3 regions of the Streptomyces sp. NPDC005955 genome follow, and region 2 is predicted to be linked to each of the others. Evidence: predicted binding sites of a transcription regulator. Region 2 holds the regulator's gene; each other region holds the start of a gene.
The links. Region 2 encodes HrcA, which represses chaperone genes, less so after heat shock. Its sites were predicted from a motif close to TTNGCACTCNGNNNNNCNGAGTGCNAA; they were not measured.
Positions count from the first base shown of each region.

Region 1: the regulator HrcA is predicted to act here: its motif matches at 1,935-1,961, upstream of groL (chaperonin GroEL).
Region 3: the regulator HrcA is predicted to act here: its motif matches at 1,456-1,482, upstream of groES (co-chaperone GroES).

Region 1 is NZ_JBIAIF010000001.1:1,050,377-1,053,648, forward strand. It holds gene groL (chaperonin GroEL) at 151-1,773, opposite strand; gene ACFYOU_RS04505 (cold-shock protein) at 2,382-2,585, opposite strand; gene ACFYOU_RS04510 (MoaD/ThiS family protein) at 3,047-3,272, opposite strand, start outside.
Region 2 is NZ_JBIAIF010000002.1:240,678-243,949, forward strand. It holds gene dnaJ (molecular chaperone DnaJ) at 1-684, opposite strand, end outside; gene hrcA (heat-inducible transcriptional repressor HrcA) at 685-1,701, opposite strand; gene ACFYOU_RS06445 (MBL fold metallo-hydrolase) at 1,952-2,680, shown strand; gene ACFYOU_RS06450 (DUF3097 family protein) at 2,726-3,272, shown strand, end outside.
Region 3 is NZ_JBIAIF010000007.1:257,250-260,521, forward strand. It holds gene ACFYOU_RS19725 (polysaccharide deacetylase family protein) at 1-543, shown strand, start outside; gene ACFYOU_RS19730 (polysaccharide deacetylase family protein) at 540-1,367, shown strand; gene groES (co-chaperone GroES) at 1,627-1,935, shown strand; gene groL (chaperonin GroEL) at 2,062-3,272, shown strand, end outside.

The sequences.
Region 1 (3,272 bases), on a different contig from region 2:
ACCCGCAGGGAAGCGCACCGAAGGGGCGCGGGGAACGGCGCGAGCAACCCCCACGCACCCGCGGACGAACGAGACGGGAACGCCCGAGGGCGGCACCCCACCAGGGGGTGCCGCCCTCGGAACGAGACGCGGAGTCCGAGCCGAAGAGGCTCAGAAGTCCATGTCGCCACCGGGCATACCGCCCGGCGCGGCAGCCGCAGCCTTCTCCGGCTTGTCAGCGATGACAGCCTCGGTCGTGAGGAACAGCGCAGCGATCGACGCGGCGTTCTGCAGCGCGGAACGCGTCACCTTCGCCGGGTCGAGGATGCCCTCGGCGATCATGTCGACGTACTCACCGCTCGCGGCGTTGAGCCCGTGACCCGGGGTCAGGTTGCGCACCTTCTCGACGACGACGCCACCCTCAAGGCCGGCGTTGACGGCGATCTGCTTCAGCGGAGCCTCAAGCGCGAGCTTGACGGCGGCGGCACCGGTGGCCTCGTCGCCCTCCAGCTCCAGCTTCTCGAAGACGGCGGTCGCCTGGAGCAGGGCCACGCCACCACCGGCGACGATGCCCTCTTCGACGGCGGCCTTCGCGTTGCGAACGGCGTCCTCGATGCGGTGCTTGCGCTCCTTGAGCTCCACCTCGGTCGCGGCGCCGGCCTTGATGACGGCCACGCCGCCCGCGAGCTTCGCCAGGCGCTCCTGGAGCTTCTCGCGGTCGTAGTCGGAGTCGGAGTTCTCGATCTCGGCGCGGATCTGGTTGACGCGACCGGCAACCTGGTCCGTGTCACCGGCACCGTCGACGATGGTGGTCTCGTCCTTGGTGATGACGACCTTGCGGGCGCGGCCCAGGAGGTCCAGGGTCGCGTTCTCCAGCTTGAGGCCGACCTCCTCGGAGATGACCTCGCCGCCCGTGAGGATCGCGATGTCGCCGAGCATGGCCTTGCGGCGGTCGCCGAAGCCCGGGGCCTTGACGGCGACGGACTTGAAGGTGCCGCGGATCTTGTTCACGACCAGGGTCGACAGGGCCTCGCCCTCGACGTCCTCGGCGATGATCAGCAGCGGCTTGCCCGACTGCATGACCTTCTCCAGGAGCGGCAGCAGGTCCTTGACGTTGCCGATCTTGGAGTTGGCGATCAGGATGTACGGGTCGTCCAGGGACGCCTCCATACGCTCCATGTCGGTGGCGAAGTACGCCGAGATGTAGCCCTTGTCGAAGCGCATGCCCTCGGTGAGTTCCAGCTCCAGACCGAAGGTCTGGGACTCCTCGACGGTGATGACGCCTTCCTTGCCGACCTTGTCCATGGCCTCGGCGATGAGGTCACCGATCTGGGTGTCGGCGGCGGAGATGGAGGCGGTGGAGGCGATCTGCTCCTTGGTCTCCACGTCCTTGGCCTGCTCCAGCAGGGCGGCGGAGACGGCCTCGACGGCCTTCTCGATGCCGCGCTTCAGGGCCATCGGGTTGGCACCCGCGGCGACGTTGCGCAGACCCTCGCGCACCAGCGCCTGGGCGAGGACGGTCGCGGTCGTCGTGCCGTCACCGGCGACGTCGTCCGTCTTCTTCGCGACCTCCTTGACCAGCTCGGCGCCGATCTTCTCGTAGGGGTCTTCGAGCTCGATCTCCTTGGCGATGGAGACACCATCGTTGGTGATCGTGGGGGCGCCCCACTTCTTCTCAAGGACGACGTTGCGGCCCTTGGGGCCGAGGGTGACCTTGACGGCGTCGGCGAGCTGGTTCATACCGCGCTCAAGGCCGCGCCGCGCCTCCTCGTCGAACGCGATGATCTTGGCCATGTGAAGTGGTCCTCCCGGACTGAAGGGGGTCCTACCCGCGCCCTGACGAGAGCGTGGGAGCGGATGGTACGGACCGCGCTGGCGCCCGCGACGGACGACCTGCGACACCGGGCGAAATCCTTGCCCCACCCGGCCCGCGGGCCTCACCGACCCGGTCCTTCGTAGCACTCTCACTCGTAGAGTGCTAACGCCAATGATTAGCACTCGACCGGTGCGAGTGCAAGCGGCTTGACGTTTTCCGGCGACCCCCCGAGGGCTCCACCGCAGGTCAGCGGCGTTCCGCTCTTGCGACGCACAGGTGCGTTCCCCTGCGGGGTGCGTTGCCTCCTGCGGGTGCGCCGTGGTTGCCCGCGCAGTTCCCCGCGCCCCTTCGGTGCGCTTCCCTGCGGGTGCGTCGCCCGGTGCGGGTGCGCTGTTGTTTTGCGCAGTTCCCCGCGCCCCTGAAGGGGGGCGCTACCCAGCGTCGTCGCCTGACCCGAGGCGGGCCCCGTTAGGGGCGCGGGGAACTGCGCGGGCAACCACCCCGCACCCGCGCGGGCAATGCGGAGGGTCCGCACCCCTGCCGGGTGCGGACCCTCCGTAAACGTCGCAGCCAGTCGACGCGCGGCTCAGACGGCCACGCGGACCATATCCGCCTGCGGCCCCTTCTGACCCTGCGAGATCTCGAACTCGACCCGCTGGCCCTCTTCAAGGGTGCGGTACCCGTCCATTTGAATCGCGCTGTAGTGGACGAAAACATCCGCACCACCGTCGACCGCGATGAAGCCGTAGCCCTTCTCCGCGTTGAACCACTTGACGGTGCCCTGAGCCATGCCTAACTCCCCTATTACTGGCCCTTGCACAGGACCGCACTTCGCGGACCCGGGTCATACCTCCACCCCCCAACGGTTGGGGGTGTGCGCCGGAACGCGTCGACCGCCGCTGAATGTATCTGTCCAACTGCCGTCTGCAACAGGTCAACCGGACGAGAAATCCGGGCACGACGCATCGGAGATGTCCAGATAATTGACTGGAATTCAGGGCAAGTCGGGCCCAGCAAATGCCACAAAGGGGCTAATTCGATAATGCTCTTTGGCTACTTCTTGTCGCCGCGCGGCCGAGAAGTCATATGTGTGAAGGACAAGCGCGCGAGCCATTTCCCCAACCCTATCGCGTTCAATCCTATGGAATGACCCCCTCCGCTTCTCTTGCGGAGGGGGTCATCACGGTGACGCAGCGTCAGGCCCGCCGACCCGCGGGACGGGGGCCCGGAGCGCAGGCTCGGAGCGCAGGATTAGCCGCCGGCGACCGCGGGGATGATCGACACACCGGCGCCGTCGGGCGTGGCGGTGCCGAGGCCCTGCTCGAAGCGGACGTCGTCGTCGTTGACGTACACGTTCACGAACCGGCGCAGCTTGCCCTGGTCGTCCAGGACGCGCCCCGCGATTCCGGCGTGGTTCTTCTCCAGGTCGGCGATCACCTCGGCGAGGGTGGCCCCCTCGGCGGGCACCTCGGCCTTG
Region 2 (3,272 bases):
GATGCGGGTGCCGTTGTCGACACCGGCCGGGATCTTCACCGTCAGGGTGCGACGGGAACGGACCCGGCCGTCGCCCGCGCACTCCGGGCACGGGGTGGGCACGACCGTGCCGAAGCCCTGGCACTGGGGACACGGACGCGAGGTCATGACCTGGCCGAGGAACGACCGGGTCATCTGCGACACCTCGCCCCGACCGCGACACATGTCACAGGTCTGGGCACTGGTGCCGGGCGCCGCGCCCTCGCCGTTGCAGGTGTTGCAGACGACGGCGGTGTCGACCTGGATGTCCTTGGTGGTCCCGAAGGCCGCCTCGTCCAGCTCCACCTCCAGCCGGATCATCGCGTCCTGACCGCGCCGGGTGCGGGATCGGGGACCGCGCTGGGACGCCGTTCCGAAGAAGGCGTCCATGATGTCGGAGAAGTTTCCGAAGCCACCGGCGCCGAAGCCGCCGGGTCCACCGCCCGCCTGGGACAGCGGATCGCCGCCGAGGTCGTAGACCTGCTTCTTCTGCGGGTCCGACAACACCTCGTAGGCGGCGTTGATCTCCTTGAACCGCTCCTGGGTCTTCGGATCGGGGTTGACGTCCGGATGCAGCTCGCGCGCGAGCCTCCGGAACGCCTTCTTGATCTCGTCCTGGGACGCGTCGCGGCGTACGCCTAGTACGGCGTAGTAGTCCGTGGCCACTTACGACTCCGCCAGGATCTGTCCGACGTAACGTGCCACTGCGCGTACTGCTCCCATCGTTCCCGGGTAGTCCATGCGGGTCGGGCCGACCACGCCGAGCTTGGCGACTGCCTCGCCGCCCGAACCGTAGCCCACCGACACGACGGACGTGGAGTTGAGCCCCTCATGGGCGTTCTCGTGACCGATCCTTACGGTCATGCCCGAATACTCCGCCTCGCCGAGGAGCTTGAGGAGGACGACCTGCTCCTCCAACGCCTCCAGGACGGGCCGGATCATGAGGGGGAAGTCATGTCCGAAGCGGGTGAGGTTGGCGGTACCGCCGATCATCAACCGCTCCTCGGTCTCCTCGACCAGCGTCTCCAGCAGAGTGGAGAGGATGGTCGAGACACTGCCCCGGTCCTCGGTGTCGAACACCTCGGGCAGGTCCTGCACCAGTTGCGGCACGTCGGCGAACCGACGACCCGCGACCCGGCTGTTGAGCCGCGCCCGCAGATCCGCGAGCGAGGTCTCGCCGAACGGAGCCGGGCAGTCCACCATCCGCTGCTCCACCCGACCGGTGTCGGTGATCAGGACGAGCATCACCCGGGCCGGGGCCAGCGACAGCAGTTCCACGTGCCGCACCGTCGAACGGGTCAGGGACGGGTACTGCACCACGGCGACCTGCCGGGTCAGCTGCGCCAGCAGCCGGACCGTGCGGCCCACGACGTCGTCGAGGTCCACCGCCCCGTCGAGGAAGTGGTGGATGGCCCGGCGTTCAGGGGCCGTCATCGGCTTGACCCCGGCCAACTTGTCCACGAACAGGCGGTACCCCTTGTCGGTGGGGATGCGCCCCGCACTGGTGTGCGGCTGGGCGATGAACCCCTCCTCCTCCAGTGCCGCCATGTCGTTACGGACCGTGGCCGGGGAGACACCCAGACGGTGCCGTTCGGTCAGCGCCTTGGAGCCGACCGGCTCCTCCGTGCCGACGTAGTCCTGGACGATGGCGCGCAACACTTCCAGCCTGCGTTCACTGAGCACCGCGCACCTCCCGTTCCTCTGGTTCCCTCTGCGCCGGCGCGGGTCCGACCCGGCTCCGCGGAACGGTTCCTGGCACTCATGACAGTCGAGTGCCAGCGTTCCCAGCCAAGTGTACGGCCGGTGGGTACGCACGTAGCAAGGCCGTGTCACGAGCCACTGCGCCGCGTCGTCCGGCCACGCGTCCCGGCCGGCCGCCCGCCGGGTCCGGGGCGGAGCCGCGCGCCCGCCGGCCATGACCTAGCGTCACGGTATGCGGACGACACGGGACATCCCCTGGGCGGCGGAGGGCTGGGAGCGGATCGGGCCCCGGACGGGACGGCGGCGGCTGCCCGGCTGGGACTGCACGGTCGGGCTGGTCGCGGGCGAACGGGCGGCCCTGCTGGTGGACGCGGGCTCCACCCTGCGGGAGGGCGCCGAGCTGCGGGAGCAGGCCGAGCGGCTGCTCGGCGGCGGGCGCGTCACGCACCTCGCGCTGACCCATCCGCACTTCGACCACGTCCTCGGCGCGCCGGCGTTCCCCGGGGCGACGGTGTACGGGGCGGCCGGCGTCGGTGCGCTGCTGGTCGCGGGGCGGGAGGAACTGCGGGACGACGCGGTGCGGTACGGGGTCGACCCCGGTGCGGCCGCGGCGGCGGCCGGGGCGCTGCGCGCGCCCGGGGTGGAGGTGTCGGGGACGCTGGCCCTGGACCTGGGGGGCGTGTCGGTCGTCCTCGCGGACGTGGGACCCGGGCACACCGGGCAGGACCTGGTCGTGGTCGTCGCCGGGGAACCGCCGGTGGTGTTCTGCGGCGATCTCGTCGAGGAGTCCGGGGAGCCGCAGGCGGGGCCCGACGCCCACCCGGCGGCGTGGCCGGGCGCATTGGACCGGGTGCTGGCGCTCGGCGGGCCGACCGGGCGGTACGTGCCGGGGCACGGGGCCGTGGTGGGGGCGGCGTTCGTCACGGCCCAGCGGGACGTGCTGCGCACGGCGGCGGGCTGAGGCGGCCCGGGGCGGGGCCGTCGCCGGGCGTTCTATCGTCGCGGGATGCGTCAGTACTCAGCGGATCTGACTCCGCCCTGGAAGAAACAGAGCGCCGCACCCGAGGTCCCCGCGGAGGCGGACCTCGTGGTGGAGGAGGTCGCGACGGGGTTCTGCGGCGCGGTGGTCCGGGTGGAGGCGGGCACCGTCACCCTGGAGGACCGGTTCGGCAAGCACCGGGTCTTCCCGATGGAACCGCGCGGGTTCCTGATCGACGGCAAGCCGGTCACCCTGGTCCGCCCCGGACGCCCGGCCCCCGACCGTCCCCAGCGCACCGCCTCCGGCTCGGTGGCCGTACCGGGGGCGCGGGCGCGGGTCGCACGCGCCGGGCGCATCTACGTCGAGGGCCGTCACGACGCCGAACTCGTCGAGAAGGTGTGGGGCGACGACCTGCGGGTGGAGGGCGTGGTCGTGGAGTACCTGGAAGGCGTGGACGACCTGCCGGCGATCGTCGCGGAGTTCGCCCCGGGCCCCGACGCCCGGCTCGGCGTCCTGGTGGACCACCTGGTGCCCGGCAGCAAGGAGTCCCGGATCGCGGCCTCGATCACGGACC
Region 3 (3,272 bases), on a different contig from region 2:
TTCCTCACCATCGACGACGGCGCCGACAAGGACCCGGCGCTGATCAAGATGCTGGAGGAACTCGACGTCCCGTACACCGCGTTCCTCAGCGACTACCTGGTCAAGGAGGACTACGGCTACTTCCGCAAGATGCGCGACGCCGGGGTCACCCTCAACAACCACACGCTGACCCACCCGTACCTGCCGGGCCTGTCCTACGCGCAGCAGAAGCACCAGATCTGCGGGATGCAGGACGTCCTCCAGAAGCAGTACGGGACCCGCCCCACCGTCTTCCGGCCGCCCTACGGCAACTACAACGAGGACACCCTGCGCGCCGCGAAGGCGTGCGGCATCACCCAGGTGCCGCTGTGGAACGAAGAGGTCTTCGTCGACCGCTGGGAGTACCGCGAGTACGACAAGAGCCTGCGGCCCGGCGACATCGTCCTCACCCACTTCCGCGGCCGCAAGGACTGGGACGGCACCATGCCCGACACCATCCGCCGGTTCCTGACGCTCATCACCGACCAGGGCTACGCCGTGGCGAAGTTGGAGGACTATCTGTGAGTGCCCGCGGGCGGTCCGGACGACGCGTTCCCCCGCGCCGGCTGGCCGCCCTGCTGGTCGCCGCGGCCCTCGCCCCGGCCCTCACCGGCTGCACGCACCCCGCCGACCGGGCCGACGGGGTGCACCGGACCGCCCCGCGCGGGGGCGACCCGGCACCCGGCCCGGCGCCGGACGCGCACCGCCGCTGGGGGCTGACCGCACCGCTCACCCCCGCCCCGAGGCCCGCGCGCCCGGGCGGGGCGAGCGCCCCCGGCGCACCCCCGGTCGCCGACCTCGCGCCGGTGATCGACCGCGTCCCCACCCGGGACCCGGTCGTCTTCCTGATCTACGGCGACGGCGTGGGCCAGGACCCCCGGTTCGGCGAACTCGTCCGTGACCTGCGCCTCCCGGTCACCGTCTTCCTCACCGACCGGGCCCCGGGTCCCGGCCACGCCGAACTGGCGCGGCTGCGGCCCTTCGGCGTGGACGTGCAGAACCACACCCTCGACCACCCCTACCTGCCGGGCCTGCCCTACGTCGGGCAGCGCGCCGAGATCTGCGGCCAACGCGACAAGCTGCACGGCCGCTTCGGCATCCGGCCGGACCTGCTGCGCCCGCCGCACGGGGCCCATGACCGCGCGACGCTACGGGCCGCCGCCGACTGCGGCATGGCCGCCGTGGTCACCGGTCGACCCGTCCCCGCCCCGGACGCCCCGCTGAACCCCGGGGACGTGCTCGTCGCCGACCCCCCGGCGGGCACCTCCGCCACCACCGCGACCCTCCGGCTGCTGCGCCGCGCCCAGGCCCGGGGCCTCGCCGTCGCCCGGCTCACCGACTACGTCTGACCCCGTCCGACCCCCGCGGACCCGGCCCGACGACTGCCTTCCGGGGGCCGTTGAGGGGGGCGTTCCGGACGCTCGGACGGAGGGCGCGTTGGCACTCCGCTTGACCGAGTGCTAATCGCGGTCATAGTCTCGGCCCTGGCACTCTCCACTGGTGAGTGCCAGCAGCGACAGGCAGGTCCGGCACCCGCGACGACGGATCCACCTGGTCGCCACCTCAGACAGTTAACCCCGTGAGATCTCCGAAGGGGGAGGTCGGATCGTGACGACCACCAGCTCCAAGGTTGCCATCAAGCCGCTCGAGGACCGCATTGTGGTCCAGCCGCTCGACGCCGAGCAGACCACGGCTTCGGGCCTGGTCATTCCGGACACCGCCAAGGAGAAGCCCCAGGAGGGCGTCGTCCTGGCCGTGGGCCCGGGCCGTGTCGAGGACGGCAAGCGCGTCGAGCTCGACGTAGCCGTCGGCGACGTCGTTCTCTACAGCAAGTACGGCGGCACCGAGGTGAAGTACAACGGCGAGGAGTACCTCGTCCTCTCGGCCCGCGACGTGCTCGCGATCATCGAGAAGTAGTTCACCGAGCGCAACGAATCTTGTTGTGTGCTGCGCCCCTGGCCCCCCGCGAAGCTGAGCCGGGTGCCGGGGGCGCGGTCCGTTCACCGCTTTTCCTGCAGTTTCTGAGAGGGCTGAACCGCTCCCATGGCGAAGATCCTGAAGTTCGACGAGGACGCCCGTCGCGCCCTTGAGCGCGGCGTCAACAAGCTTGCCGACACCGTGAAGGTGACGATCGGCCCCCGTGGCCGCAACGTCGTCATCGACAAGAAGTTCGGCGCCCCGACCATCACCAACGACGGCGTCACCATCGCCCGTGAGGTGGAGATCGAGGACCCCTACGAGAACCTCGGCGCGCAGCTGGTGAAGGAGGTGGCGACCAAGACCAACGACATCGCGGGTGACGGCACCACCACCGCCACCGTGCTGGCCCAGGCCCTGGTCAAGGAGGGCCTGCGCAACGTTGCCGCCGGCGCCTCCCCGGCCTCCCTGAAGAAGGGCATCGACGCCGCGGTCAAGGCCGTCTCCGACGAGCTGCTCGCCACCGCGCGTCCGATCGACGAGAAGTCCGACATCGCGGCCGTCGCCGGGCTCTCCGCCCAGGACCCGCAGGTCGGCGAGCTGATCGCCGAGGCCATGGACAAGGTCGGCAAGGACGGTGTCATCACCGTCGAGGAGTCCAACGCGTTCGGCCTCGAACTGGACTTCACCGAGGGCATGGCCTTCGACAAGGGCTACCTGTCGCCGTACTTCGTGACGGACCAGGAGCGCATGGAAGCCGTCCTGGAAGACCCGTACATCCTCATCAACCAGGGCAAGGTCTCCTCCATCCAGGACCTGCTGCCGCTGCTGGAGAAGGTCATCCAGGCGGGTGGCTCCAAGCCGCTGCTGATCATCGCCGAGGACGTCGAGGGCGAAGCCCTGTCGACCCTGGTGGTCAACAAGATCCGCGGCACGTTCAACGCCGTCGCCGTGAAGGCCCCCGGCTTCGGTGACCGCCGCAAGGCGATGCTCGGCGACCTCGCCACCCTCACCGGTGCCCAGGTCATCGCCGAAGAGGTCGGCCTCAAGCTCGACCAGGTCGGCCTGGACGTGCTGGGCACCGCCCGCCGCGTGACGGTCAGCAAGGACGACACCACCATCGTCGACGGTGGCGGCAACTCCGAGGACGTCGCCGGTCGCGTCGCGCAGATCAAGGCCGAGATCGAGAACACCGACTCCGACTGGGACCGCGAGAAGCTCCAGGAGCGCCTCGCCAAGCTCGCCGGCGGCGTCTGCGTGATCAAGGTCGGTGCCGCGACCGAGGTCGAGCTCAAGGAGAAGAAGCACCGTCTGGAGGACGCCATCTCCGCGACCCG